3 regions of the Xanthobacter sediminis genome follow, and region 3 is predicted to be linked to each of the others. Evidence: riboswitches for the same ligand, from Rfam matches in the RefSeq annotation. Region 3 holds a riboswitch; each other region holds the start of a gene.

Region 1 (7,382 bases), on a different contig from region 3:
CGCCATCGCGCCTGGAAACGGTTGCCTCGCCGCTGGAGTCGCTGTTTTTGCTCAATGCAAAATCCGCCTGCTGGGACCGTGGACCTGTCATGGATGCAGCAGCCAGCAGTTCGCGCAGAACGTGTTCATGAAAGTCTCGCCACTTTCGCTACTTCGCCCTTACCACACGTTCCACCCCGCTGTCAGCGACAAAGACACAGATCCGAGACTTTGAATCAAGGAGGATGTCTCTCCGACCGATGACGAAGGTAAGATGACGAGCCGCGCGCCAAACACAATTGAGCTGCTCCGACAAAGATGCGCGACCGGGACTCCGGCGCCATCGATTGTCCGCAGGCCGTCCACCGGGTTCAGACGACGGGCACGGGCGTGAATATTTCACGCCTGGGCGGTGCTGTTCGCACCACAAAATACATGGATTGATCTCAATATTCCCGCTTCGCCTCGACTCATCTTGAGAGCGGAGCCGGCCGATGCGGGCGCGAAGGCGTGAGGCGTCGCGGCTTTTCGGAAGATCGGCCCGCGCGATCCCCAGAAAACATCACCGAAAGATCGGAAAGCTGGTGAGGGCCGCCCGCTCCGCCCTATCGCGCGGCGACGAGCAGCCCGTCCACGTCCAGATGAACCTCCAGATGCGCGGCGAGGGCGTCCAGGGTCGCCTCCACGCCCGCATCGTAGCGCACGGAAGAAGAGGCACCGAGACCGGCCAGCACGGCCGCGCGGAACGCATCGTCGCGGAACATTCCGTGCAGGTAGCTGCCAACCACCCGCCCATCGGCGCTGACCGCGCCTTCCGAAGATGCGCCGACATAGGCAAAGGGTCGCGCGCGATCGGGTCCCTGCGTGCGGCCGATGTGGATCTCATAGCCGCGGAACGCCTGGCCCGAGGCCGCGTGGACCGCCTCCACCTGCGTGAGGCGCTTGTCCGGCGTCATCACGGTCTCGACCTCCAGCAGGCCGAGGCCGGGATCGCTGCCCGCGGAGCCCTCGATGCCCTCCGGGTCGGCGATGGTCCGGCCGAGCATCTGGTAGCCGCCGCAGATGCCCAGCACGCGCCCGCCCCGGCGGCGGTGGGCGGCAAGGTCCACATCCCACCCCTGCGCGCGCAGGAAGGCGAGATCGCCGCGGGTGGACTTGGTGCCGGGCACGATCACCAGATCCGCGTCGCCGGGAATCGCCCGGCCAGGCCCCAGCATGGTGAGGCGCAGGCCCGGCTCCTGCGCCAGCGGGTCGAGATCGTCGAAATTGGCGATGCGCGAGAGCACGAGGCACACCACATGCGGCCCGCCCGCCCGCCGGGGAGCGCCGATGTCCAGCGCATCCTCCGCCGGCAGCCTCCAGGCCTCGGGAAACCAGGGGCAGACCCCGAAGCCACGCCAGCCGGTCCGCTCCGTGATCAGGGCATAGCCGTCGTCGAACAGGCGCGGGTCGCCGCGGAACTTGTTGACGAGGAAGCCGGCCACCAGGGCGGCATCCTCCGGATCCAGCACCGCCTGGGTCCCGATGATCTGGGCGATCACGCCGCCGCGGTCGATGTCGCCGGCGAGGATGACGGGCACATCGGCGGCCCGCGCGAAGCCCATGTTGGCGATGTCGCCCTTGCGCAGGTTCACCTCCGCCGGGCTGCCCGCGCCCTCGACGATGACCAGGTCATGGGCGGCGGAAAGGCGGCGGAAGCTCTCCACCACGGTGCCAAGGAGCTGCGGCTTGAGCTTGAAATACTCGCCCGCGCGCGCCGTGGCGAGACGCCGCCCCTGCACGATGACCTGCGCGCCCACGTCGCTCTCGGGCTTGAGCAGCACCGGGTTCATGTCGGTGTGGGGGACGATGCCGCAGGCCAGCGCCTGCAACGCCTGGGCGCGGCCGATCTCGCCGCCGTCGGCGGTCACCGCCGCGTTGTTCGACATGTTCTGCGGCTTGAACGGCGCGACGGAGAGCCCACGCCGCAGCGCCGCCCGGCACAGGCCGGCCACGAGGAGGGACTTGCCGACATTGCTGCCGGTGCCCTGGATCATGATCGCGCGCGCCATGGGATCAGGCCGGGTAGAACAGGAGGGAGAGAATGTAGCCCTTCGGCGGCGCCAGCCCCGGCGGGGCGTCGAGGCCCTGGGCCAGCACCTCCGGCAGGAGATGGGTATGGGGGCCTTCCGGCGATCGCCCCTCGGGCAGGGGAATGGGCGCATCCACCTCCGCCCGAAGGCAGGGGGCCTCCACCACCCGCACCGGGCTTTCCGCCAGCACGGCGGCGCCGATGCGCGCGAGGCCCTCCGGCCACGGCGCGCCGCCATGGGGGGCGACGCGCGCGGCGAGCCCGGCGGAGCAGCGGATGGAGAAGCGCGCCGCCCGGCGCCCGAGGCCGAGATCGAAGCGCATGCCCCCGGCATCGCGGGCGAGCAGCGCCTCGGTGTCCGCGCCGAGGGCGGTGAGCACGCGCGGTCCCTCAGGCCCCACCCGGCCCGCCGGCACCGCCAGCGCGATGACCGGCGCGGCGTCGGCGCGCGCCATCTCGAACGCGGCCAGATGAGGTGGCGCCTCCAGCCGAAGCGCCGCGCGGGCGGTGCGCAGGATCAGCGCCTCCCCCGCGCGTCGCGCTTCGAGTGCCTCCCCCGGCGCGCGCAGCATCTCCGCCACGGCGCCGTGCACGCCGGCGACGAAGCTGCCCTGCGCCCCCGTGAAGCGCCGCTCCACCTCGTCCAGAAGCCCCTCCCCGCGCCAAGGCAGCCGCCGCACCGCGAGACCGAGCATGGCGGCGCGCGCCGGCAGCGCGCGCCAGACGCGAGCACGGGTCGCCTCGTCGGCGGAACCCCAGATGGCGATCTCGTCGCGGGTGCGGGCGCAGCCGGTGCACAGGCCGCGCGCCTCATCCATGGCGCAGGCGCCGATGCAGGGGCTGGCGGGGCGCACCTTCTGCGCGACATTCATCAGAACTCGACCCCCGCCTGGGCCTTCACGCCGTCGCGGAAGGGATGCTTCACCAGCGTCATCTCGGTCACGAGATCGGCGGCCGCGATCAGCTCCGGCCGCGCGTTGCGGCCGGTGAGGCAGACATGAGTCATGGGCGGCTTCCGGGTGAGAAGGAAATCCACCACCTCGGCGATGTCGAGATACTCGTAGCGCAGGGCGATGTTGATCTCGTCCAGAAGCACGAAGCGGATTTCAGGGTCAAGGATCTGCTCCTGGGCAATGCGCCATCCGTTGCGGGCGGCGGCCACGTCCCGCTCGCGGTCCTGCGTCTCCCAGGTGAAGCCCTCGCCCGAAACGAAGAAGCGGCACTCCCGGGCGAAGCGCTCGCGCAGCAGGGTCTTCTCGCCGGTATCCCGGTCACCCTTGATGAACTGGACCACCGCGCAGGGCATGCCATGGGCGATGCAGCGCAGGACCATGCCGAAGCCGGAGGAGGACTTGCCCTTGCCCGCCCCCGTGTGGACGATGACGAGCCCCTTCTCCTGCGTCTTCGTCTTCATCAGCTCGTCCCGCGCCGCCTTGATGGTTTTCATCTTGGCGTTGTGGCGGGCGGTCAGATCTTCCATCTCACGTTCCTTCGCGCTTGACAGGGCAGGCCGTTCGGGCACATTCCCCCGACGCTGGTGTCTGTGTAAACAGATGAAAAGGGAATGCGCCAGGCCGCTCCGCTGTGGAGCCCGGCCCAAGCGCAGCCGCCCCCGCGACCGTGACCGGAGAGGTCGCCCAACGCCACTGGTTTCAACACCGGGAAGGCAGGGCGACCGGCAGAGGGCCGAAAAGCCGCCTCTGACTTCCGCAAGCCGGGAGACCTGCCAGCCCAAACCGACGAAGCCGGCGGGGTGCACCGGTGTCGGGAGGGCTGCGCGCGCACCCACCCGCCATGCGAATCCCCCTGTGCCATCACCATGTGGGACCAAGGGCGCCATGGCCAACCTCGAAAAGCTACCCGTCACCGTCATCACGGGCTTTCTCGGCTCGGGCAAGACCACGCTCATCTCCCACCTGATGCGCAACGCGGGCGGGCGCCGGCTCGCGGTGGTGGTCAACGAGTTCGGCGACGTAGGCGTCGACGGCGAAATCCTCAAGGGCTGCGCCCTGCCCGACTGCCCGGCGGAAAACATCATCGAACTCGCCAACGGCTGCATCTGCTGCACCGTGGCCGATGATTTCATCCCCACCATCGAGGCGCTGATGGCGCTCGATCCCCGGCCCGAGCACATCCTGATCGAAACCAGCGGCCTCGCCCTGCCCAAGCCGCTCGTGAAGGCGTTCGACTGGCCGGACATCCGCTCCAGGATCACCGTGGACGGGGTTATTGCGCTGGCCGATGCCGAAGCCGTGGCGGCCGGCCGCTTCGCGCCCGACACGGCGGCCGTGGACCGCCAGCGCCAGGCGGACGCGAGCATCGACCACGAGACCCCGCTCAGCGAGGTGTTCGAGGACCAGATCGCCTGCGCCGACATCGTGCTGCTCACCAAGGCCGACCTTGCCGGGCCGGAGGGGGTGGCCAAGGCGAAGGCGATCATCCATGCCGAGGCGCCGCGCGCCCTGCCCGTCATCGAGGTGGTGGAGGGCGCCGTGGACCCGCGCGTGATCCTCGGCCTCGGCGCCGCGGCGGAGGACGATCTCGACGCCCGCCCCAGCCACCATGACGACGCATCGGACCACCACCACGACGATTTCGACAGCGTGGTCATCGACATCCCCGAGCTGGCCGACCCCGCCGAGCTGGCGGCGCGGATCGCGGAGCTGGCGGCAAGGCAGAACATCCTGCGGGTGAAGGGCCATGCGGCGGTGGCCGGCAAGCCCATGCGCCTCCTGGTCCAGGCCGTGGGCGCGCGGGTGCGCCACCAGTACGACCGCCAGTGGGGGCCGCAGGAGCCCCGCCGGGGCCGGCTCGTGGTCATCGCCGAGCATGACGACGTGGATGCCGAGGCCATCCGCGCCATCCTCGCGCCGCCGGCGCAGGCCGCCGAATAGGCCATGCACGTCGTCTTCCGCGAAAGCCACGGCCTCGACGAGACCGAGACGCCCACCGATCTCGGCCAGAGCCCGGCCGAGCTGGTGGTGCTGTCCTTCTCCGATTCCGATCTCGGCGCCTTCGCGGCCGGCTGGCGGCGCGGCGGCGGGCGCGAGGGGGGCATGCCCTCCCTGCGCCTCGCCAACATCGCCGCGCTGCGGCACCCGCTCTCCGTGGACACCTATGTGGAGCGCACCCTTTCCGGTGCCAAGGGCATCCTGATCCGGCTCATCGGCGGCCTGCCCTACTGGCCCTATGGAGTGAGCCAGATCGAGGCGCTGGCGCGCGCCCGGGGCATCGCCCTCGCGGTGCTGCCGGCGGACGGGCGGCCCGACGCGCGGCTCGACGCCGTCTCCACCGTGCCGGGCTCGACGCTGCAACGGCTGGCGGCGCTGTGCGACGCGGGCGGCGCGGTCGCGGCCCAGGCGGCGCTGGCGCAGATGGCGCTCGCCGCCGGCCTCTATGCCCCGCCGGTGCCGGGCGCGAAGACCCTGCCGCCCTTCGGCGCCTGGACCCCGGAAGACGGCGTGCGCGAGCCGGATGCCGCCCTTGGCGGCGCGGGTACCCCGCTGGCGCTCGTGGTCTTCTACCGCTCCTATCTGGTGGCCGCCGACACGGCGCCCGTGGACGCGCTGTTCACGGCCCTGCGGCAGCGCGGCTTCCGCGTGCTGGGCCTGTTCGCGCCCTCGCTGAAGGCGGCCGGCGCGGCGGAATGGCTCGCCCGGCAGGTGGCGGCGCTCGGGCCGGCGGCCATCGTGAACGCCACCGCCTTCTCGGGGCGGCAGGAAAACGGGCGGCAGGAGGGGGGCGCCTCGCCCCTCGACGCGGCGGGCGTGCCGGTGTTCCAGGTGGCGCTGGCGACCTCGACCATGGAGGCATGGAGCGCCGCCGCGCGCGGGCTCTCGCCGGCGGACCTCGCCATGCACGTGGTGCTGCCGGAGGTGGACGGGCGCATCTTCGCCGGCGTCGCCTCGTTCAAGGCGCCGGCGGAGCGCGATCCCCAGCTCGAATACGCGCGCGCCGTCCATGCGCCCCATCCCGGCCGCATCGCCGCCATCGCGAACCGGGTGGCCGCCTGGGCGCGGCTGGCCGCGCTGCCCGCGCACGCGCGGCGCCCGGCGCTGGTGCTCTCCACCTATCCAGGGCGGGCCTGGAACATGGCCCACGCGGTGGGCCTCGATCCCCTGGCCTCGGCCGAGGCCATGCTCGCCGACCTCGCGGCCGAGGGATACGGTGCGGCGCCGGGCGAGCCCCTCGCCAGTGCCCTCGCGGAGGCGCGCATCCACTGGCCGCTTGATGCCTATGAGGCGGCGCTCGGCGCCCTGCCGGAAACGCTGCGCGCGGAGCTGCACGCGGCCTGGGGTGCGCCGCAGGACGACCCGGACATCACCGGCCGGGGCTTCGCCTTCGCCGCCGTCCGCCGGGGCAAGGCCATCGTCGCCCTGCAACCGGAGCGCGGCCTTCCGGCCCGGCGGGACGGCGACTATCACGACCTCTCCCGCGTGCCCCGCCACGCTTACGTGGCCTTCCACCTGTGGCTGCGCGCGGAGGCGGACGTGCTCGTCCACATCGGCGCCCACGGCACGCTGGAATGGCTGCCCGGCAAGGCGGTTGCACTCAGCGATACATGCTGGCCAGAGGCGCTGGCGGGCGCCCTGCCCGTGGTCTACCCCTTCATCGTCAATGATCCCGGCGAGGCGGCGCAGGCCAAGCGCCGCATCGGCGCGGTGACGCTCGGCCACGTTCCCCCGCCGCTCCGGCCCTCCGGCGCCCCCGCCCGCCTCGCGCGGCTGGAAGCGCTGCTCGACGAATTCTCCAATGCCGACGGGCTCGACCCGAAGCGGCGCGCCCGCCTCATCCGCGACATCCGTGACGAGGCCCAGGCCCTGGGGGTGGAGCGCGACCTCGGCATCGACGCCGGACTGCCCCCGCACGAGGCCGTGACGCGGATCGACCGCTTCGTCTGCGACGTGAAGGAAAGCCAGTTCGGGGATGGCCTCCACGTCTTCGGCCGCGCCCCCGCCGCGCCCGGCGCCTTCGATGCGCGCGCCTCGGCTGCGGCCGAGCGGCGCGCCTTCCTCGATGCGCTCGACGGCCGGCGCATCGCGCCCGGTCCCGCCGGCTCGCCCTATCGCGGCCGGGCGGACGTGCTGCCCACGGGGCGCAACCTCTACACCACCGATCCGCGCGCGGTGCCCACCCGCGCCGCCTACGCCCAAGGCGTGCGGCTCGCGGGGGAGCTGGTGCGCCGGCACATGCAGGACGAGGGCGACTGGCCCCGCGCCCTCATCGTCGACCTGTGGGGCTCGGCCACCATGCGCACGGCGGGCGAGGAATTCGCCATGGCGCTCGCCCTCATGGGCGTGCGGCCGGTGTGGGACGCGGGATCGGAGCGGGT
Region 2 (7,382 bases), on a different contig from region 3:
CTGCGCCGCGCCATCCTCAAGGATTGCGGCAGCACGGCGCCGGTGGCGGAGTTCGACATGCCCGTCCGCGACGAGAGCCTGCCCTATCTGGAGCGCGTCCGGCGCTGGCATGACGAGATCGCCGCCATATGGGCGCGTGCCATCGCCCAGGCGCGGCCCGAGGGCCCCGTGGCGCTGATGGTGTGGGGCGATCCGGGGCTCTACGACAGCACGTTGCGCATCGCATCGCGGCTCGATCCGCGCCCCCGCATCAAGGTGGTGCCGGGCATCTCGGCATTGCAGGCCCTCACGGCCGCACACGCCATCCCCTTCAACACCGTCAACGGCCCGGTCACCGTGACCACCGGCCGCCGCCTGCGCGATTTCGGCTGGCCGCAGGGCGCGGACACCATCGTGGTGATGCTGGACGGCGAATGCAGCTTCCAGGGGCTTGAGCCGGAGGGCCTCCACGTCTGGTGGGGCGCCTTCCTCGGCATGCCCGAGCAGGTTTTGGAGGCGGGCCCGCTGGCGCAGGCGGGCCCCCGCATCCTCGCCGCCCGCGCCGCTGCCCGCGCGCGGCACGGCTGGATCATGGATACCTATCTGCTGCGGCGCGGGTGAGCGCCCGGCCGGCGGAACAGCGCCGCCCCGGCAGCGCCCAGCGCCACCACCACCCCGCCGGCCGCAAGCAGGCTCGGCGGATGGCGGGCGATGTCCCGCCATTCCGGCATGATGACCTCGGCCGTGTTGAAGCTCTCGCTGCTGAACTGACAGATGACGTTGAAGGCGGCGTTACGCTCCAGCTCCCGCGTCATCTCCTGGTCGAGCTTCAGGGCCGCATCCTGCCGGCCCGGCATGTCCCGCATGTGCACGAGCAACGCGCGCAGCGCCGAAAGATAGGCGTGCATGCAGGCGTTGAAGGGGCTGTCCTCGTCGGCCACGCTGCCGGGCATCAGGCCCCACAGGCAATAGGTGCGCTGGAGCGCGGCGAAGTTCGCGAGCCGCCGGAAGGTGGGATCGGTCCGCATCTGGCTCTGCGCCGCGGCGCGGATGGCCGGCGCATAGCCCGCGATCACAGCCATCTCGCCATGGGTGAGGCCGGCGATCTCGAGCCCGCTCCGCTCGCCCTGCACCGTCTGCCGGTGGGCGTTGGCCGGAAGCGGCGCCAGCAGCGCCAGCCATGCCGGCACGAGCAACGCCAGCCGCCAGACGCACGCGCCGGAACGCCTTCCGCCCGCATCGGCTTCACTCTTCTTCATGCCGGGAGACGTCCAATCTCGCTTGAAGGGATCGAGAACGCGAGGGAGCCCATGCGGGCCACGGCCAGGACCCCGGGGGATGAATCATTTCCACCCGTGTGAAGGCCCGCACGTGCGCTGCGTGGATGGGGCGCGGCTTGCCGGGTTTGCACCAGAAGCGGGCACCAGCTCACGGCGATCGCGCAGGCCGTGAGCCGATAGTCCGCGGGCGGAGCCTCAACCTCCCCCAACCAGGAACACGCTATCGCGCGCCCGCCACGGGGGTGAGCCGCGCGGAGCCCGAGCCGGCATGAGCGAGGGTGCGTTCCGCCACGTACCCGAACAGCAGGCCCAGCGTCGTCCATATGATCGCCTGGAGGCCCAGGGAGGCGAGGCGGAACTGCCACAGCAGCGTGGCGGGGAACTGCTCGGGCACCTCGTTGACCGACGGCAGCGCGGCCTGGAGGAGCACCACGAGCAGCGCATAGGCGGCGACCCCGGCGAGCACGGCGTTCCAGGCGCCGAGCCCGGCGCGCAGCCGGCGGACGAGCGCCACCGAGGCGGAAGCGGCGACCAGCGAAGCCACCAGCATGGCGAAGTAGAGCTGGGTCCTGAGGCCGATGGTTTCCGGGTCGCCCACCGCCGGCGGATTGGGCGGATATTTCAGCCCCGGCACCAACACCAGCACGACGAAGCCGCCCAGCGCCAGAAGGCCCGCGGTCGCCCGCGGCGACAGGGTCGTCAGCCGGCCCTGGGAAAAGGCGAAGACCAGCGCGAACAGGCCGCCCAGGGCGGCGGAGAAGGTGACGACGCCCGTGAACAGGCCGACGCCGGCCTGCACTTCGCGGCTCACGAGCTCCGGCTCGGGCGCTTCGCCCTTCGCCTGGCCCGCGGCTTCCTCCAGTGCGATGGCGTGCGCCACCGGGGGTTCCCCGAACACCCGCGCGAACCCGAACGCGAGAAGTCCCGCGACCACGCCGACAAGCATGCCGCGCAGCAGGAGATTTCCGACCATGACGCGCTCCTCAGTGGCAGGGAAAGCCGAGGAGATGGCGCCCGTCGTGCACGAATTCGTGCACGTAGGACCCGGAAATGAGGGATGTGGCTCCCTCCTCCGCGCCGACGAAATAGATGGCGAGCAGGAGGATGAGACCAGCGAACACCGCCCACGGCAGGATCTCGCTCACCGGGATGGGAGCGGGGTGGACGGCAGGCTTCAGGACAAGATCAGACATGGCGCACTCCGGGGATGACGCGTCCCGCTGGGTGAATATGGTCGAGTGCGGATCAGATCTGACTTTCGGGACGACAATGAAGGCCCCGATCTACAGTGGCGCGACCGTGCCGGAATTTCACCGGCTTCCAATCGGCATTCGACGGCCCAAGCTAGGCGCCGGCACACCCGCGTGTCAACGGAATGTGGCATCGCGATGCCACGCCGTGGCATTTTGCATGGCATGCTACGCCTCACGCTCCTCAGCCACGCCCCCACCGCGGCCATGCGCCGGGCCGTCTTTCCGGCGGACGAGCCGGCAGAATCACAGACCCTGGCCGGCCTCGCGGGGCTGGCGGCGTGCCTGCCCCGCCACGACCGCGCGTTTACGAGCCCGGCCCTGCGCGCCCGGCAGACCACGGAGGCCCTTGGGATCGAGGCCGGGGCGGAGCCCGCCCTCGCGGATCTCGATCACGGCCCGTGGGCGGGGCACGGCATCGCCGACATCGCGGCATCCGAGCCTAAGGCCTTTGAAGCGTTCATGCGGGACGACATCCGCCCGCCCCAAGGCGGCGAGACCGTGGCGGCCCTCAAGGCGCGCCTCGCCGCATGGATGGAGCGCCAGAGCGGCGGGCGCGGGCACACGGTGGCGGTGACCCACGCGGCCGTGATCCGGTGCGCCGTCCTCCTCGCCCTGGAAGCGCCTGCCGCCGCCTTCTGGCGGATCGACGTGGAGCCGCTGAGCCTGACCGACCTGCGCTTCGACGGGCGGCGCTGGGCCTTGCGATCGCTCAACCGGAACCTCACGCGGGAGGCGTAGCGGCGCAGTCCGACGACACGACGCACCCTATTGCCGGAGCGGACCCGCCCCGCCGGGCGCCGACGCACGCCTGAGCGCGGCAGGATACGCGCGCGAGGCCCCCTTCTGCGGTCAGAGCTTGTAGGAGGTGCGGAACGCCCCCCAGTGGCGACCGGCGACGAAGATGGGCGCATCCACCTCGCGCATCATCACCACCTCGCCGCCCATCTGCCGGGCATAGACCTGCACCAGATAGGGCTTGGTGTTGCGCGCGGCCAGGAGGCCGGCGCGATCATCGAAGATGCGGCGGTTGCGGCTGTTGGCATTGTTCCACACAGGGTCGCCCGGCCGCTGCGGCTTGGAATAGCGGGCATTGTGCACCGGCAGATAGCCGTTGATGTCCACCGCCACGCAGAAGGCCAAGCTGCGGTCCTCTTCCACCATCGCCTCGATCAGCGTGGGCAGCAGTCGTTCGAGCAGCGGGAGGGAGGCGGTCTCCACCTGCTGGGGGTCGGAGCCCGGTACCGGCCGGTATTGGGTGTCGAACAGCTCCGGCTGCGAGATCAGCCTGTTCCGCAAGGCCTCCTCAAGGACGAGGCGCACCTTTTCGGCTCCCGCGCTGGCGCGGGCAATGGCGGGCGCCGCCTCCCTGGCGAGAGCAGCGAGGCGCGCCTTGACGGCCTCGTTCTCGCAATCATCGAAGGCCACATGGCAGCCGAGCGCGCTGATGCCCACCACCCGGCCGGCGAGAAGCCCCATGCCGCCCAGTTCCAGCCGCACCGGCGCGCCCACCACCGGCGCCGGAGAGAGCGCGGCGAGCAGCACCCCGCCCTGCGACAGGTCCAGCGTCTTCACGCTCTGGCTGGAGCCGGCGAAGCTGGCGCGGCCGTGGATCTCCACCGGCCAGCGCTCGAACCGGCGGCGATCGCCCATGGCGGTCTGCCGCAGCACGCTGAGGAGATGGCGGGCCATCTCCCGCACGCCGTCGGCCACCTGCGCGGTGCTGCGCTCGATCTCGGCGCCGGTTTCTGCGGCGGCGCCGGTGGCAGCGCTGATGGAAAGGGCACGCGACGCCACCGTCTCGGCAAAGCGCTCCACCCCCTCGGCGCTGCGGTGGATGTCGTCCATGGTGTCCGCCTGCCCGGCGACGGCATCGGCCACGCGGGCCGCCACCGGGCTGATCTCGGCGATGGTGGTGCCGATCCGGCCGATGGCCTGATCGCTGGCCTTCGCCGCGAGGGCGAGGCGCTCGATCTTCTGGGAGATGTCCTGCGTCGCCTTCTGGGTCTGGCCGGCCAGCGACTTCACCTCGTTCGCCACCACCGCGAAGCCCGCCCCCGCCGATCCCGCCCGCGCGGCCTCGATGGAGGCGTTCAGGGCCAGAAGATTGGTCTGGCGCGCGATGTCGGCGATCAGCGCGACGATGGCCTGGATCTGCGTGATGGCGCCGTGCAGTTCCTGGGTCGCGGCGATCACGTCGCGGCTCGCGGCCTCGGCCTCCCCCGCGAGGCGCCCGGAAACCTGGGCCTGACGGCCGATTTCCAGGGTCGTCTCCGCAAAGGCGCCGATGGCGCGGGCGAGCCCGGCGGCATTCTCCTTGGCGGAGGCGGTCTCGGCCGTCATCTCCTCGGCATCACCGCGGATACGCTCCATGTCGCGCACGCCCGCGGCGGCGCTGGCCCGCATGGCGCCACCCGCGCTCGCCAGCCGGGACTCCGCGCGGCGGATGTCGGCCTCCAGCAGGACGATCAAGTCGGCATCGGCAGCGGGCGCCGCCGTCTCGGCAGCGGCCGCCGGCTGGCCCTGGCTGTCCTGCAACCCCGCAACGCCCGGTTGCGGCGAGACGATGGCGGCGTCGATCCTGGCCGAGCTCCTGCCCGAAAATCCCCACATGGCGTGCTCCCATCCCTGAGCGAACGAAACCACGCGGCGGACCTGCGCGACCCGCCCGGGCACGTTCCCCGCCCGCCGGCCTCTCTTGCGGATGCCGTGGGGGCGTTGCGCCAGCTCGCGCGAACTGGCGTTGCCTTAGCCTAGCCATCTCCCGAGACGGGTTTCAAGTTGGCCTTAGGATCAAGAAATCTCCAAAACGGAAGTAACGAGCCGCCCCGAACCTCATGGCAGCCGATGCGGCTGCAACGACGCAAGCGCCTCCGCCGAAACGGCCCCGCCCTGCGCGGAGCCCGCCGCGCCGCTCGGACGAGGCGAGCCGTCGAGGTCCCCGGCGGAGGAACGCCGGCAGACAAGCTCGAAGCGGCATCCCCCGCCCGGCGCCTCGGCGACGCCGACGGTGAAGCCATGGAGCCCGGCGATGGCGGCGACGATGCTGAGGCCCAGCCCGTTTCCATCACTGTGGCGCTCGGGTGCCGAGCGGTAGAAGCGCTTGAAGACCTCCGCGCGTTCTGCAGGGGGGATGCCCGGCCCGGTGTCCTCCACGAAGACCACCGGCGCGCCATCGCGCATGCCGAGGCCCAGCCGGACCGTCCCGCCCGCAGGCGTGAACTTCACCGCATTGTCCACGAGGTTGGCCACGGCCTCGAACATGAGGTCGCAATCGCCGGTGATCTCCGCGTCCCCGTCCGCCATGTCCAGCGTGAGGCGGATCGCCTTCTCCTCGGCCGTGGGCTCATAGAGCTCCGCCACCTCGCGCAGCACCGGCGCGAGATCGAACGGGTGGAAGGCGGCCCGGCGGCGCTCGTGCTCGATCTCGCCGATGCGCAGCACGGCGGTGATGAGCGACAGGGTCTGGTCGAGCCAGACCAGCGCCTGGTCGATGGCCTGCTGGAACTCCTCGACGCTGCGCGCGCCGTCGCGGCTGCGCTCCAGGCGCGCGCGCAGGCGGGTGAGCGGCGTGCGCAGGTCGTGGGCGATGCTGTCGCCGACACCGCGCACCTCGTCCATCAGCCGCTCGATCTCCGCCAGCAGGGCGTTGACGCCGGCGGAGAGGCGGTCGAACTCGTCGCCGGTGCCGTTCACCGGCAGGCGATGGCGCAGATCGCCGCGCATGAGCTTGGCGAGCACCGCTTCCACCTTCCCCACCCGCCTGCGCGCCTGGGCCGCGAGGAAGACGCCGCCGACCACCGAGAGCAGCAGCATGGGCCCCATGGCCAGCGCCAGCGCCCGCAACATGACGCCCCGGCCGCGCTGGACCTCGTCCAGGTCATGGGAAACCACGATCCGCCGCCCGTCATCGAGGCGCACGGCCACCGCCCTCAGTTCCTCGGAAATGTCCTGCCCGCCGAGCTGCACCGTCATCTGGACGCGGCGCGCGGTCCCGTCGGCGGGCAGCTCCGGCGGGAAATAGCCGAGGTTGCCGGCCAGGGGGGCGCCCTCGGCCGAGAACAGGCCGGCGAAGCGCACGCTGTGCAAATCCTCCTGCAGCCACATCTGCAGGCGGTGGGCGGCCTCGGCCGGCACCGCCGCGGCGAACCCCGCCTCGTGCAGCACGAGGTGGTCGAGCCGCTCGCGGGCGAAGGTCACCGTCTGCCAGTAGACGAACGCCAGCAGCACCAGCGACAGCAGGCTGGACCAGGCGGCGATGGCGAAGGCCCAGCGGAATGCGGTGGTCTTCAGGAGCCTACGCATCGGGCTGGAACACGAAGCCGACGCCACGGACATTCTCGATCAGGCTCGGCTCGCCGGGCGCATCGAGCTTGTGGCGCAGGCGGCCGATGTGCACATCCACCAGATTGGACTTGGGCACGAAATTGTACTTCCACACATCCTGGAACAGCATCGCCCGCGTGATGGTCTGGCCCGGACGGCGCATGAGATATTCGAGCAGCCTGAACTCGCGGGGCAGCAGGTCGATCTCCCGCTCGCCGCGCCGTGCGGTGGTGGAGATCAGGTCGAGCTCCAGGGAGCCGACCCGCAGCAAGGTCTCCTTCGGCTCCGCCGGCCGCCGCAGGAGGGCCTCGATGCGCGCCGCCAGCTCGGCGAAGGCGAAAGGCTTGACGAGATAGTCATCGCCCCCGGCCCGCAGGCCGCGAATGCGCTCGTCCACGCTGCTGAGCGCGCTCAGCACCAATGCCGGGGTGCGCACGCCCTCGCTCCTCAGCTCCTGGAGCACGCTCAGCCCGTCCCGCCCCGGCAACAGCCGGTCAGTGACGAGGATGTCCCAGGCGCGCTCCCGCGCGAGGTCGAGGCCGGAGGG
Region 3 (7,382 bases):
CGCCGGATAACAGGGAGAATGGGTGTGCCTGAGAACCGCCTTCCGGTCACGGTCCTGTCGGGTTTCCTGGGTTCCGGAAAGACGACGCTGTTGAACCATATCCTCGCCAACCGCGAGGGGCTTAAGGTGGCGGTGATCGTCAACGACATGAGCGAGGTGAACATCGACGCCGAGCTGGTGCGCTCGGGTGGCGCCAATCTCTCCCACACCCAGGAGAGGCTGGTGGAGATGACCAACGGCTGCATCTGCTGCACGCTCCGCGACGACCTGTTGACCGAGGTTCGCCGTCTTTCCGCTGAGGGCCGCTTCGATTACCTGCTCATCGAATCCACCGGCATCGCGGAGCCCCTGCCCATCGCCGCCACATTCGACTTCCGCGACGAGCAGGGCCTCTCCCTTTCCGACATCGCCCGGCTCGACACCATGGTGACGGTGGTGGACGCGGCCAATCTGCTCGCGGATTTCGGCTCCCGCGACTTCCTGCGCGATCGGGGCGAAACCGCGGGGGAGGAGGACAGCCGGACCCTGGTCGACCTTCTCACCGACCAGATCGAGTTCGCCGACGTGATCGTGCTCAACAAGATTTCGGCGGTGGACGCGCAGAAGCTTGGTGCCGTGCGCGCGGTGGTGAAGTCGCTCAATCCCGATGCCCGCCTCATCGAGACGGATTATTCCAAGGTTCCGCTTTCCGAGGTGCTCGGCACCGGGCGTTTCGACTTCGCGAAGGCGAGCGCGCATCCGGTCTGGTTCAAGGAGCTGAACGGCTTCAAGGACCATGTGCCCGAAACGGAGGAATACGGCGTCTCGAGCTTCGTTTATCGCGCCCGCCGGCCGTTTCATCCGGAGCGGTTCCATGATTTCCTGTGTGAGACATGGCCGGGACTGGTGCGGGCCAAGGGCCTGTTCTGGCTGGCAACCCGGCCGAGCCGCGTCGGCGAGATGAGCCTTGCGGGCGCCATTTGCCAGACCGGCAACATCGGCCGCTGGTGGGCGAGCGTGCCGAAGGGCTATTGGCCGACCCAGCCCGACTGGCGCTCCTGGCTCCGCTCCCATTGGGTGCCCGGCTACGGCGACCGTCGGCAGGAACTGGTCTTCATCGGCATGAATCTGGACGAGGGCGCCATGCGCGCGGCGCTCGATGCCTGCCTCGTGGGGCCGGCCGACCCCAAGCACTTCGATCCGGAAAAGCTGAAGCACCTGCCGGATCCGTTCCCGGTATGGGAGGTGGCGCCGGCCTGATCCGCCGGCGCCCTGGCGTCGCGGGGGCCGCATCGAAGCCCGTGAGCCAAGCTCACGGGCTGCCGTTGGCTCAATCCCAGGCCAGCGCCCCGCCGTTCTGGTATTCGATGACGCGGGTCTCGAAGAAGTTCTTCTCCTTCTTCAGGTCCATGGCCTCGCTCATCCAGGGAAAGGGGTTCTCCGTCTCGCCGAACACCGGGGCGAGGCCGAGCTGGGCGCAGCGGCGGTCGGCGATGAAGCGCATGTACTGCGCGCAGGAGGCCGCGTTCAGCCCCAGGAGGCCGTGGGGCATGGTGTCCCGCCCGTAGGCCGCCTCCAGCTCCGCCGCCTCCTTCAGCATGGCGCGCACCTCCTCCTGGAAGGCGGGCGTCCACAAATGCGGATTCTCTGCCTTGATCTGGTTGATGACGTCGATGCCGAAGTTGAGGTGGATGCTCTCGTCGCGCAGGATGTATTGATACTGCTCGGCGATGCCCACCATCTTGTTGCGCCGGCCCAGCGAGAGGATCTGCGCGAAGCCGGTGTAGAACCACATGCCCTCGAACACCACGTAGAAGGCCACGAGATCCCGCAGGAAGGCACGGTCCGCCTCCGGCGTGCCCGTGGCGAAGGCGGGGTCTGCGAGGTTCTGCGTGTAGGCGAGCGCCCAGGCCGCCTTGTCGGTGATGGAGGGCACCTCCCGGTACATGTTGAACAATTCGCCCTCGTCGAGGCCGAGGCTCTCCACGATGTACTGGAAGGTGTGGGTGTGCACGGCCTCCTCGAATGCCTGCCGCAGCAGGTATTGCCGGCACTCGGGATTGGCGAGGTGGCGGTAGATGGCGAGCACGATGTTGTTCGCCACCAGGCTTTCCGAGGCGGCGAAGAAGCCGAGGTTGCGCTTCACCATGCGCCGCTCGTCTTCTGTGAGCCCCTCGCGCGACTTCCACAGGGCGATGTCGGCCTGCATGGACACTTCAGTCGGCATCCAGTGGTTGTTGCAGGCGGCGAGGTATTTCTCCCAGGCCCAGCCGTATTTCATGGGCAGGATCTGGTTCACGTCGGCGCGGGCGTTGAGCATGCGCTTCTCGTCCACGCTCACCCGGCCGGCACCGCGCGCGATGGCGCCGAGGCCGGTGGTGTCGGCGCCGTCCCCGCCCATGGGCGACCGGGCGATGGCGGGGAGGGGCGGCGCGGCGCGTGGTGCCGGGGCGGGTTCGGACCAGTCGAGCATGGTTCTGCCTTCTCCCGCGTTCACTGGCAGGCCTCGCAGGTGGGATCTGCGATGGAGCAGGCGCTCGGCCCCTCCGCCAGGATGGGGGCGACGGCGTTGAGCTTGCCGTCGGTGCCGCGCAGCGTGGATTTCTCCACATGGGTGGCCGAGCGGGCGCGCAGGTAATAGGTGGTCTTCAGCCCCAGCCGCCACGCGAGGCGATAGGCCTCGTCCAGCTTCCGGCCCGAGGGCTCGGCCATGTAGAGGTTCAGCGACTGGGCCTGATCGATCCACTTCTGGCGTCGCGCGGCGGCGCGGATGAGCCATTCCGGCGCGATCTCGAACGCGGTGGCGTAGAGCGCCTTCAGGTCTTCCGGCACGCGGTCGATGGCGCTCACCATGCCGTCGTAATACTTGAGATCGGAGATCATCACCTCGTCCCACAGGCCGCGGGCCTTCAGGTCCCGCACGAGATTGGCGTTCACCACCGTGAAGTCGCCGGACATGTTGGCCTTTACATAAAGCTGGCTGTAGGCCGGCTCGATGGACTGGGAGACGCCGACGATATTGGAGATGGTGGCGGTGGGGGCGATGGCCATGACATTGGAGTTGCGCATGCCGGTGGTCACCACGCGGGCGCGCAGGGCCTCCCAGTCGAGGGTGGAGGAACGGTCGAGGACGATGTTCCCCTCCCGCGCGTCCTCCAGCAGGCCGAGGCTGTCGATGGGCAGGATGCCCCGCGACCACAGCGAGCCCTCGAACGAGGCATAGCGCCCGCGCTCGGCGGCGAGGTCCACCGAGGCGGAAATGGCGAAATGGCTCAGCGCCTCCATGGAGGTGTCCGCGAACGCCACCGCCGCTTCCGACGCGGTGGGCAGGCTCAGCGCCTCCAGCGCGTCCTGGAAGCCCATCAGCCCCAGGCCCACCGGCCGGTGCCGCAGGTTGGAGCGGCGCGCTTCCGGGACGGTGTAGAAGTTGATGTCCACCACATTGTCCAGCATCCGCATGGCCGTGGAGACGGTGCGCCGCAGACGGTCGAGGTCGAGGCCCGCCGCGCTCACATGGGCCGCGAGGTTGACCGAGCCGAGGTTGCACACCGCCACCTCGTCGGCGCTGGTGTTCAGCGTGATCTCGGTGCACAGGTTCGAGGAGTGCACCACCCCGGCGTGCTGCTGGGGCGAGCGCAGGTTGCAGGGGTCCTTGAAGGTGATCCAGGGGTGCCCCGTCTCGAACAGCATGGTCAGCATGCGCCGCCACAGGTCCACCGCCTTCACCCGGCGCCACACCCGCATCTCCCCCCGATCCGCCTTGGCCTCACAGGCCTCGTAGGCGGCCTTGAAGGGCCTTCCGTAGAGGTCGTGCAGCTCGGGCACCTCGTCGGGCGAGAAGAGGGTCCATTCGGCGCCCGCCTCGACCCGCTCCATGAAGAGGTCCGGCACCCAGTTGGCGGTGTTCATGTCGTGGGTGCGGCGGCGGTCGTCGCCTGTGTTCTTGCGAAGATCGAGGAATTCCTCGATGTCGATATGCCATGTCTCCAGGTAAGCGCACACCGCGCCCTTGCGCTTTCCGCCCTGGTTGACGGCAATGGCGGTGTCGTTCGCCACCTTCAGGAAGGGAACGACACCCTGGCTCTCGCCATTCGTGCCCTTGATGTGCGCGCCGAGACCGCGCACCTGTGTCCAGTCATTGCCAAGTCCGCCGGAATACTTGGCGAGAAGGGCATTGTCCTTGATGGCTTTGAAGATGCCTTCGAGATCGTCGGCAACGGTGGTGAGGAAGCAGGAGGAAAGCTGCGGGCGCAGGGTGCCGGCGTTGAACAGGGTGGGCGTCGAGGCCATGAAATCGAAGGAGGACAGGAGATCGTAGAATTCGATCGCCCGCCCCTCCCGGTCGATCTCGCGCAGGGCAAGGCCCATGGCCACCCGCATGAAGAAGGCCTGCGGCAGCTCGAACCGCTTTCCGCCCGCATGCAGGAAGTAACGGTCGTAGAGAGTCTGGAGGCCGAGGTAGTCGAACTGAAGGTCTCGCTCCGGCTTGAGCGCGGCGGCAAGGCGCGCGAGGTCGAAGCGGCCGAGCTCCGGGTCGAGCAGATCGGCGGAGATGCCGGCTTCCACATAGGCGGAAAAGTATTCGGCGTAGCGCTCCGCCATCTCCGCCTGGGTCGCCTCGTCGGGCCGGCCATGCACGAAGGAGAGCGCCTCGCGCCGCAGGCTGTCGGTGAGCAGGCGGGCCGAGACCTTGGCATAGCCGGGCTCGGTCTCGATCAGCGTGCGGGCGGCGAGGATGGGCGCCTGGGCCAGCTCTTCCCGTGAGATGCCGTCATAGAGATTGCGCTGCGTTTCCGCGAGGATCGGCTCTGCCGCCACCCCTTCGAGCCCGGCGCAGGCCTCGCGGATCAGGGCTTCGAGCCGGGCCGCGTCGAGCGGCGCGAGCGTGCCGTCGGCGGCCCGCATCCGCAGCGCGGGTGCGGTTCCCGCCTGCGCCTTCGCGACCTGCGCGGCGGCGCGCTCCTTCGCCCGCTCCTCGCGATAGAGCACATAGGCGCGGGCCACCTTGTGGTGCTCGCCGCGCATCAGGGCCAGCTCCACCTGGTCCTGGACGTCCTCGATATGGAAGGTGCGGCCGGCATCGGCCCGGCGGGTGAGGCCTGCCATCACCTGCTCGGTCAGGGCGGAGACGATCTCGTGCACCCGGCGGGAGGCGGCGGCCCGCCCGCCTTCCACCGCCAGGAACGCCTTGGTGAGCGCCACCGCTATCTTGGCGGCGTCGAACGGTGTCACCGCGCCGTTGCGGCGGATCACCTGGTAGCCCGGCTCGGCCGCGCGCGGGGCCGGGGGAAGGCTCGCCGGCAGGGCCGCGGCGACGGGCTGGCCGGTCTGGATGGAAAGGGACATGCGCCTTGAACCCCAATGCGTTGGAAGCAAAGGCCAAGCGGTCGCAAACGGGCGCGCGCGATGCCGCCGCGCCGAAGATGCGATCCACCGGGACACCCCGCCCGAGGACGATAGCGGTGTCACGGCAGGTCTCCTGGCTCGCGGGTCGTCGCCAGCGGTCCGCCTTCCCGGGCTTGCGCCCAGTGACATGCGTGGACCTCGGCTCGCCGCTTACAGTTGCGGGGGCAGCACCGGCATCGCACCGGTTTCCCTCTTGGCTCTCGCTCTTTCGAGTCGAGAGACCGTGACCACAACATGTAGCGCCACTTAGTCGACTGCTGTCAATATTTGGCGGGGGCTATCCCCTGCTCGCCACGTCTTGTGGAAAAGGCGCCACCGCCGGCAGGGCTTGCTGGCGGTGGCTTCGGGCTGGAGCGGAGGGTCAGCCCGCGGCGCGCAGGGCCTGGGCTGCGGCCACCATGTTGGCGAGGGCAGGGCGCACCTCCTCCCACCTGCGGGTCTTCAGGCCGCAGTCCGGGTTGATCCAGATCTGCGTGTCGTCGAGCCGGCGGCGGGCGAGGGCGAGCAGCTCCGTCATCTCCGCCACCGAGGGCACGCGCGGGGAGTGGATGTCATAGACGCCGGGGCCGATCTCGTTGGGATACTTGTAGGTCTTGAAGGCATCGAGCAGCTCCATCTTCGAGCGCGAGGTCTCGATGGAGATGACGTCCGCGTCCATGGCGGCGATGGCGTCGATGATGTCGTTGAACTCCGAGTAGCACATGTGGGTGTGGATCTGCGTCTCGTCGGCGACGCCCGAGGCGCACAGGCGGAAGCACTCCACCGCCCAGGCGAGATACGCGCCCCACTGCCCGCGGCGCAGCGGCAGCCCCTCGCGCAGGGCGGCCTCGTCGATCTGGATCATGGCAGCGCCCGCCCGCTCCAGGTCCTCGACCTCGTCGCGGATGGCGAGGGCGATCTGCCGGCAGGCGGCGGCACGGGGGATGTCGTCACGCACGAACGACCAGTTGAGGATGGTCACCGGGCCGGTGAGCATGCCCTTGAGGGGCCTCCGCGTGAGCGACTGGGCGTAGCGCCACCACGCCACCGTCATGGGCGCGGGGCGGGAGACATCGCCGAACAGGATCGGCGGGCGCACATAGCGCGAGCCGTAGCTCTGCACCCAGCCGTGCCTGGTGAAGGCGAAGCCGGAAAGCTGCTCGCCGAAATACTGCACCATGTCGTTGCGCTCGAACTCGCCATGGACCAGCACGTCGAGGCCGATCTCCTCCTGCCAGCGCACCGCCCGCGCCGTCTCCTCGCGCAGGAAGGCGGCGTAGGCGCCGTCGTCGAGCGCGCCCTTGGCATGGGCGGCGCGGGCCTTGCGCACCTCCTCCGTCTGCGGGAAGGAGCCGATGGTGGTGGTGGGAAAAGCCGGCAGGCCGAAGCGCCGCCGCTGCAGCTCGGCGCGCGCGGCGAAGGAATTCTTCCGGCGCGCCATTTCGTCCGTGACCATGGCGATGCGGGAGGCGACGGCGGCATTGTGCACCTTGGGCGAGGCGCGTCGCGTCGCGGCGGCCGCGGCGGAAGCCTCGAGCGCGACCTTCACCTCGTCGCGCGCGCCGGAGAGCGCGGCGGCGAGCACGCGCAGCTCGTCCATCTTCTGCAGCGAGAAGGACAGCCAGGACTTGAGCTCCGGGTCGAGATCGGTCTCCTGGTCCAGATCGATGGGGACATGGAGGAGCGAGCAGGAGGGCGCGATCTGGACATGATCGGTGCCGCGCCGCGCCACCACATCCTTCAGGCGCTCCACCAGGGCCGGCAGATCCGCCCGCCAGATGTTGCGCCCGTCGACGGCGCCGAGCGAGAGCACGAGGCCCTTCGGCGCCCGCGCCGCCACCGTTTCGAGCTGTTCCGGTGCGCGGGAGAGATCGAGGTGCAGGCCCGCCACCGGCAGGGAAAGAGCCGTGTCCAGATTGTCGTCGAGCGCGCCGAAATAGGTGGCGAGCATGATCTTGAGGCTGGGCAGCGCGCGGGCGAAGGCGCCGTAGGCGCGGCGCAGGGCGTCACGGGTGGCC

Evidence for each region. Region 3 has a riboswitch for cobalamin ahead of V5F61_RS01085 (ribonucleoside-diphosphate reductase subunit alpha). Riboswitches for the same ligand answer to the same signal wherever they lie in the genome.
Region 1: it holds a riboswitch for cobalamin, as region 3 does, so the genes downstream of both, cobW (cobalamin biosynthesis protein CobW) here and V5F61_RS01085 (ribonucleoside-diphosphate reductase subunit alpha) in region 3, are expected to answer to the same signal.
Region 2: it holds a riboswitch for cobalamin, as region 3 does, so the genes downstream of both, V5F61_RS17360 (CbtB domain-containing protein) here and V5F61_RS01085 (ribonucleoside-diphosphate reductase subunit alpha) in region 3, are expected to answer to the same signal.

The regions. Positions count from the first base shown of each region.
Region 1 covers NZ_JBAFWH010000015.1:27,347-34,728, forward strand. The annotation lists gene V5F61_RS17275 (cobyric acid synthase) at 585-2,030, opposite strand; gene V5F61_RS17280 (DUF1289 domain-containing protein) at 2,035-2,922, opposite strand; gene cobO (cob(I)yrinic acid a,c-diamide adenosyltransferase) at 2,922-3,530, opposite strand; cobalamin riboswitch at 3,569-3,795, shown strand; gene cobW (cobalamin biosynthesis protein CobW) at 3,889-4,944, shown strand; gene cobN (cobaltochelatase subunit CobN) at 4,948-7,382, shown strand, end outside.
Region 2 covers NZ_JBAFWH010000015.1:43,849-51,230, forward strand. The annotation lists gene cobF (precorrin-6A synthase (deacetylating)) at 1-600, shown strand, start outside; gene V5F61_RS17350 (hypothetical protein) at 579-1,238, opposite strand; gene V5F61_RS17355 (CbtA family protein) at 1,480-2,232, opposite strand; gene V5F61_RS17360 (CbtB domain-containing protein) at 2,243-2,452, opposite strand; adenosylcobalamin (AdoCbl) riboswitch at 2,454-2,608, opposite strand; gene V5F61_RS17365 (histidine phosphatase family protein) at 2,675-3,250, shown strand; gene V5F61_RS17370 (methyl-accepting chemotaxis protein) at 3,362-5,122, opposite strand; gene V5F61_RS17375 (sensor histidine kinase) at 5,345-6,814, opposite strand; gene V5F61_RS17380 (response regulator transcription factor) at 6,807-7,382, opposite strand, start outside.
Region 3 covers NZ_JBAFWH010000001.1:270,598-277,979, forward strand. The annotation lists gene zigA (zinc metallochaperone GTPase ZigA) at 19-1,239, shown strand; gene V5F61_RS01080 (ribonucleotide-diphosphate reductase subunit beta) at 1,310-2,452, opposite strand; gene V5F61_RS01085 (ribonucleoside-diphosphate reductase subunit alpha) at 2,473-5,325, opposite strand; cobalamin riboswitch at 5,432-5,626, opposite strand; gene metE (5-methyltetrahydropteroyltriglutamate--homocysteine S-methyltransferase) at 5,747-7,382, opposite strand, start outside.